2 regions of the Pseudomonas sp. AC255 genome follow, and region 2 is predicted to be linked to the other one. Evidence: riboswitches for the same ligand, from Rfam matches in the RefSeq annotation. Region 2 holds a riboswitch; the other holds the start of a gene.
What was found. A riboswitch is a leader RNA that binds a small molecule or an ion and turns the genes downstream of it on or off. The one in region 2 is predicted to bind cobalamin.
Positions count from the first base shown of each region.

Region 1 (3,397 bases), 660 kb from region 2:
GGCAGCCGTTGGCCAGCTCATAAACGCGGCCGCTGGCCTCTTCTTCGGTGCAGCCGATGGTGCATTGCTTGAGGATTTCACCGTCGATGCCCAACTCGCCAAACTCATTGACGATCACCGCAATGCGCCGGCCCTGAGCGTTGTCGAGCATGTGCCGCAGCAGCGTGGTTTTGCCCGAACCGAGGAAACCGGTGACGATGGTGACGGGGAGTTTGGCCAGTGTTTTCATCGGTATGCCCTTTGGCAAGCGGCGGGCATACGGGACGAGAACCGGCAGCGCGCGTGCACGCCGGAAGCATTCGCCACCGGATCACCCCGCCCGGTTGTAGTGAGAATCTGTGACGAGGCAGGTCTCCTGGCTGACGGCGTTCAGGCGTTGGGCCTGGCGTCCATTGCGCCTTCCCGCTGGCTCATCGGTTGAGCTGGCAGTGGCGTGGCAACGAACATCACCGTTCACAGTTGCGGGGGCAGCCGCGGCTTTGACCGCGTTCCCTTCTTAGCTTCGGCAAGTGCCGAAGAACCTCGAAAGCGCAAGGCTACGCATGGGTCCGTCGTGGGTCAATGGTCGGTGAGTCTGAAACTGGGGGTATATCCGTTGCTGCGGTAACGGCTTCTTATGGTTTCGCTCTTACAGCGAGTCCCTTTTTCAAACGCCGGAGTGCCGGCCCAGCAAAAAGGAACCAAAAGGCTTTGCCCCGGCGTACGGCCCGCTCGCTGGGGCTCGGGGTACCTTCGTTACGGGACCGATCCGGGCGCAGCGGCTACGGTTTGCTTCGCTGCACCTCCTTCCGCTGTGTACGACTGCGTCGTACGGTCGCTGCGCTCCCCCCGGATCGATCCCGTAACGAAGCCTGCCGAAGGGGCGAAAGATCAAAAGCCAGAGCAAAAGCAAAGGCAAAAGCAAAAGATCGCAGCCTTCGGCAGCTCCTACAGTTGGATCGCGCACCAGCTCAAGAACAGGTTGGCTGTCAGGCCGCCTTCGCGAGCAGGCTCGCTCCCACAAAAGCAAAAGCAAAGCAGCGCAGCTGCCCGCGGCGAAGCCGCACCACTCAACAATGAGCGCAAGCTCGAGTGCTTTTGATCTTGATCCACCGGCGACGTCGGAAGGGTGAGTGGAGGGATTGATCCGGGCGTGGGAGCGCAGCGACCGTACGACGCAGTCGTACACAGCGAGTGTAGGTGCAGCGAAGCAAACCGGAGCCGCTGCGCCCGGATCAGTCCCGGAGCGAAGGAACCCGAGCCTGCGAGGGCCGAACGTAGGAGCAAGTCTTTTGGGTGCTTTTTCGGCGTTTGGAAAAAGTGCCTCGCCGTAAGGGCGAAACCGTAATCAGCAACACCCGCAGCAACGGATATACACACAAAAACATCAGAAAAATGCCCACACCGCAGTACCGGAAACTCCCGGAAATTGACTAAAAACCCAAACCCATGTTCTCCTGCACACCTTGTTACGGGTGCCCTTCACAGGGTGAAACGGGAAACCGGTGAATCATGTGCTTTACTCAAAGCCATGTCAGTCCGGTGCTGCCCCCGCAACGGTAAGCGAGCGAAGCGTCAGATCCACTGTGCCCCGGCATGGGAAGGTGATGCTTGCAGGTCGGCGACCAGCCAACCCCTCGCGAGCCCGGAGACCGGCCCGCAACACCCAGCACGCGCAAGCGCCGCTGAACACAAACAAACCCGCGGTGGGCGGGCGCTGTTCGAAATCCCTGCGTGCCCGGCCCGCAGGGATTTTCATGCGCTCTGTTTACCCGCTGACATTTCAGAGGGAAGCGCTATGTCGATCATCAGTAACACCGTCAGCCACACTGACCACATTTCCAGCAGCACCACACTCGGCCAACGCGTCGTCGCCGCCCTCTTCGCCTCGATCCTCGGTGCCAGCCTGGTCTGGTTCGCCGGTTTCTCGCACATCGAAGCGGTGCACAACGCCGCCCACGATACCCGCCACAGCGCCGCGTTCCCGTGCCACTGAGGCTTGCCGAAATGATCAAGCGTATCGCGCAAACCGCAGGCTTCACCGGCTTGCTGGCCGCCCTGCTCCTGACCTTGCTACAGAGTTTCTGGGTATCGCCACTGATTCTGCAGGCCGAAACCTTCGAGAAGTCCGAACCGGTCGCGCAAGTCCACGAACACGCCGTCGGCACCGCCGCCCACAGCCATGATGGCGAAGCCTGGGAGCCGGAAGACGGCTGGCAGCGCGTGGTCTCGACCACTGGCGGTAATCTGGTGGTGGCGGTGGGTTTCGCCCTGATGCTCGCCGGCCTGTACACCTTGCGCGCGCCGACCAAGACCTCGCAAGGGCTGCTCTGGGGTCTGGCCGGTTACGCCACGTTCGTTCTCGCGCCGACCTTGGGCCTGCCACCTGAGTTGCCGGGCACAGCCGCCGCCGATCTGGCTTCGCGGCAGATCTGGTGGATCGGCACTGCCGCTTCGACCGCTGTCGGCCTGGCACTGATCGCTTTCAGCCGTCACTGGCTGATGAAGCTTCTTGGTGTAGCGATTCTCGCCGTGCCGCATGTGATCGGCGCGCCGCAACCGCAGGTGCATTCGATGCTCGCTCCAGAGGCACTGGAAACCCAGTTCAAAATCGCTTCGCAGCTGACCAACGTCGCGTTCTGGCTGGCCTTGGGCCTGATCAGTGCATGGTTGTTCCGCCGCAAAAGCGCAGGCCCATATCAGGCATGACCGATGACCGCGCAGCGCCGACCCTCGTGGTCGGTCTCGGCTGCCAGCGGGGCTGCCCGGCCAGTACGTTGCGTGCGTTACTCGACCAGGCTTTGCAGGCACACCGCATCGAACTGCGAGCGGTCAAGGCTCTGGCGAGTATCGATCTCAAGCGCGACGAACCGGGGTTGCTGGAACTGGCCACACAGTTGAACCTGCCGCTGCAGTATTTCAACAGTGCCGAACTGGCGCCCTATCAGCAGCGCCTCAGCCATCAATCGCAGATCGCCTTTGAGCGCACCGGCTGCTACGGCGTGGCGGAAAGCGCCGCGCTGGCGCTCGCCGAGCAACTGATTCAGGCGCCGGCGAAACTGCTGATCCACCGGCAGAAATATGCGCAGGCCACGCTGGCATTGGCCGGCGCTGCATAAAATCCCGATAATCCCCGCCATCGATCATGAGCACGCTTCATCTGCAGTGTGCCTGCGCCTCTTCACAAGGATTCAACGATGACCGTCTACTTCATCGGCGCCGGCCCCGGCGACCCGGAACTCATCACCGTCAAAGGCCAACGGCTGATTCGCAGCTGCCCGGTGATTATCTACGCCGGTTCGCTGGTACCCGCAGCGGTGCTGGAAGGTCATCAGGCCGAAATCGTGGCCAATAGCGCTGAACTGCATCTGGAACAGATCATCGATCTGATCAGGACTGCCCATGCCCAAGGCCAGGA
Region 1 is NZ_OZ409841.1:2,556,341-2,559,737, forward strand. It holds gene cobW (cobalamin biosynthesis protein CobW) at 1-229, opposite strand, end outside; cobalamin riboswitch at 329-540, opposite strand; cobalamin riboswitch at 1,436-1,654, shown strand; gene ACZZ0K_RS11660 (CbtB domain-containing protein) at 1,778-1,975, shown strand; gene ACZZ0K_RS11665 (CbtA family protein) at 1,987-2,688, shown strand; gene ACZZ0K_RS11670 (cobalamin biosynthesis protein) at 2,685-3,098, shown strand; gene cobM (precorrin-4 C(11)-methyltransferase) at 3,177-3,397, shown strand, end outside.
Region 1: it holds a riboswitch for cobalamin, as region 2 does, so the genes downstream of both, ACZZ0K_RS11660 (CbtB domain-containing protein) here and ACZZ0K_RS08810 (ABC transporter substrate-binding protein) in region 2, are expected to answer to the same signal.

Region 2 (3,397 bases):
ATGCTGTTCAAAATGTAAGTTCGACTCGGTATCGCACGTCGGCGTATCTCGCAACAACACCTCGGTCAGTCCCCTCTCCCATTGGGAGAGGGCTAGGGTGAGGGCAAGCAGGCGACACGGTATTAGCCAATGGCCCGGTACCCTTCAATCTCATCCGGCCAAGCCGTCAGCACTTCGAACCCGCTCTCCGTCACCGCGACCATATGCTCCCACTGCGCCGACAAGGAGCCATCCTTGGTCAGCACCGTCCAGCCATCCGGCATGTTCTTCACATGGCGTTTGCCGGCATTGAGCATCGGTTCCACGGTGAAAATCATCCCGGCCTTAAGCTTCAGCCCTTGATTGGGAAAGCCGTAATGCAGGATTTGCGGTTCGTCGTGATAGACCTTGCCGATGCCATGGCCGCAGTACTCGCGCACCACGCTGAAGCCCTCCGCCTCCGCCAGGCTCTGGATCGCATGACCGATATCGCCCAGCGTTGCGCCCGGCTTCACTGCACGGATGCCTGCGCACATCGCATCGTAAGTGGTCTTGATCAGGTGCTGCGCCTCGGGGCTTGCCTCACCCACGACATACATGCGACTGGTATCGCCGAACCAGCCATCCTTGATCACGGCGATGTCGAGATTGACGATGTCGCCATCCTTCAATGGCGTACCCGATGGAATGCCGTGACACACCACGTCGTTGACCGACGCGCAGACGGTTTTCGGAAAGCCGTGATAACCGACGTTGGCTGGCACCGCCTTCTGCACATTGACGATGTAATCGTTGCACAGTCGATCCAGCTCATCGGTGGTCACGCCAGCCTTCACATGCGGCACCAGCATTGCCAGCACTTCAGCGGCGAGTTTGCCGGCGGCGCGGGATTTTTCGATGTCGGCCGGGGTGTTGATCTTGATCTGGTTTCTCATGCGCTGACGGCTTCCTGAGTCAGTTGTTGCAGATCCAGCCCACCATTCTGTTCGGCGCGGATCAGCAGGCGGCAAATGGCGCTGTGGTCGAGATTGGGATGCAGCTCGGCGAGCATGCCGATGCGCATCCAGTGCTCAGCCTGCGCGTTGATCGAGCGGCTGAGGGCGTTGCTGGAGATACGCAGGTTCTCGTGCATGTCCTCTGAAATCTTTACGATGCCCATGTCTATATCCGATACGAAATGTATATGGATCGTATACTAGCCAAGCTTACCCTCGGATTGCAAACGCTCCGCCACGCAAACACGCACCCGTGCAGGAGCTGCCGAAGCAGAATCGGCTCCCCATCAGCGGCCTGATCGACTACCATGCCCGCGCCGGTTTCCACACGGAATTAATAGGGAATCCGAAATGCTTGCACAGCATCAATCGGAACTGCCCCCGCAACTGTAGGTGCCGAGCCTGCTCCTTGACTGCCACTGGGTGACTCCCGGGAAGGCCGGAGCGTGGCGATGACGCATCAGTCAGGAGACCTGCCGGCACAGTGACTGACCAACCGGCGGGGTGTCCGGGAAGGACATCGTGCCGTGCGCATTTTCCCCGTGCCGGCCTTGCGCAGTTTCCACGACCGCGCCCGAGGTGTGTTTCCAAACCGTACCCGCCCGCTCCCGTACGGTTCCCTTGGAGACTGCCCCATGCTGCTGCCCCGCGTTGCCACCCTGCTCACCGCTCTGAGCCTTTGCGCCCTGGCGCAAGCGGCGCCGACTGCGTATCCGCTGACCGTCGAAAACTGTGGCAGCAGCCTGACCTTTCAGCACGCGCCTGCGCGCACGGTGACCATCGGCCAGGCCGGCACGGAAATGCTCTATGCCTTGGGTCTGGGCGACAAAGTCGTTGGCACTTCGCTGTGGTTCAACGACGTGCTGAGCACATACAAAGCGCAGAACGACACGATCGAGCGCCTCGCCGATAACGAGCCGAGTTTCGAAGCGGTGATCGCTAAACGCCCGGAGCTGGTTGCCGTCGAGCTGGAATGGATGGTCGGCCCGCAAGGCGCGGTCGGCACCCGCGAGCAGTTTCATGAACTGAAGATTCCGACCTATCTGCTGCCCTCCGATTGCGAAGCCAAGGACAACCTCGTCGGTTCGGACGGCACGCGGCTGGCGCCGTTTCGCATCGACAGCATCTACAAAAGCGTGAGCCAACTGGCGGCGATTTTCGATGTGCAGGCGCGTGGCGAGCAGCTCAATGAGCAGCTCAAAGCCAGCCTCGCGCAGTCGATCGCCACCGCGAAAAAGCAGCAGCGCAAAGACGTCAGCGCCCTGGTGTGGTTCTCCAGCGCCGAGATGGACATCGAGCCTTTCGTGGCCGGGCACAAAGGTGTGCCCGATTTCATGCTCAGCACCCTCGGCGTGCGCAACGTCGTCGAGTCGGATGAAGAATGGCCAACCGTCGGCTGGGAAACCATCGCCAAGGCCAACCCGACGTTTCTGGTGATCGCGCGCATGGATCGTCGACGTTTCCCGGCGGACGACTATCAGAAGAAACTCGCCTTCCTGCGCAGTGATCCGGTGACGCGCAACATGGACGCGGTCAAGCACAACCGCATCATCATCCTTGACGCCATGGCCATGCAGGCCAGCCTGCGCACCTTCGACGGCCTCGAACAACTGGCCAGCGCCATCAACGGCTACGACCTGTCGCCATGAGCAGACGCCTGATCCGTTTGCTGCTGGTGCTGTTGACGCTGTCGGTCGCGCTGATTGGCGGCGTGGCCATTGGTGAGACTTCGATCGAGCCGAGCGTGGTGTTGCAGGTGCTGGCGAACAAGCTGTGGGGCGCCGGTTATGTGCTCGACCCGATCGACGAAGGCATTGTCTGGAACTATCGCCTGACCCGCGCGCTGGTCGCGGCGGCCTGCGGCGCCGGTCTGGCGACCTGTGGCGTAATCCTGCAATCGCTGCTGCGCAATCCGTTGGCCGATCCGTATCTGCTGGGAATTTCTGCTGGCGCCTCGACCGGCGCGGTGATGGTCGCCCTGCTCGGCGTCGGTGCCGGGGCGATTTCATTGTCGGTCGGTGCTTTTGCCGGCGCGGTGACCGCTTTCGCACTGGTGATCCTGTTGGCGCGAGTCAGCGGCTCGGCCAGCGGCACCGGGCAGATCATTCTGGCCGGGATTGCCGGCTCGCAGCTGTTCAACGCCCTCACCGCTTTTCTGATCACCCGCTCGGCCAGCTCGGAACAGGCGCGCGGGATCATGTTCTGGCTGCTCGGCAATCTCGGCGGCGTGCGCTGGCCGTCGGTGTGGCTGGCGGTGCCGGTGGCTGTGTTGGGGTTGGTTGTTTGTCTGTGGCATCGCCGAGCGCTGGATGCGTTCACCTTTGGTGCGGACTCGGCGGCGTCTCTCGGCATTCCAGTGCGACGTGTGCAGATTCTGTTGATTGGCTGCGCCGCGCTGGTGACGGCGGTGATGGTGTCGATTG
Region 2 is NZ_OZ409841.1:1,892,062-1,895,458, reverse strand. It holds gene map (type I methionyl aminopeptidase) at 123-914, opposite strand; gene ACZZ0K_RS08815 (ParD-like family protein) at 911-1,138, opposite strand; cobalamin riboswitch at 1,276-1,469, shown strand; gene ACZZ0K_RS08810 (ABC transporter substrate-binding protein) at 1,610-2,623, shown strand; gene ACZZ0K_RS08805 (FecCD family ABC transporter permease) at 2,620-3,397, shown strand, end outside.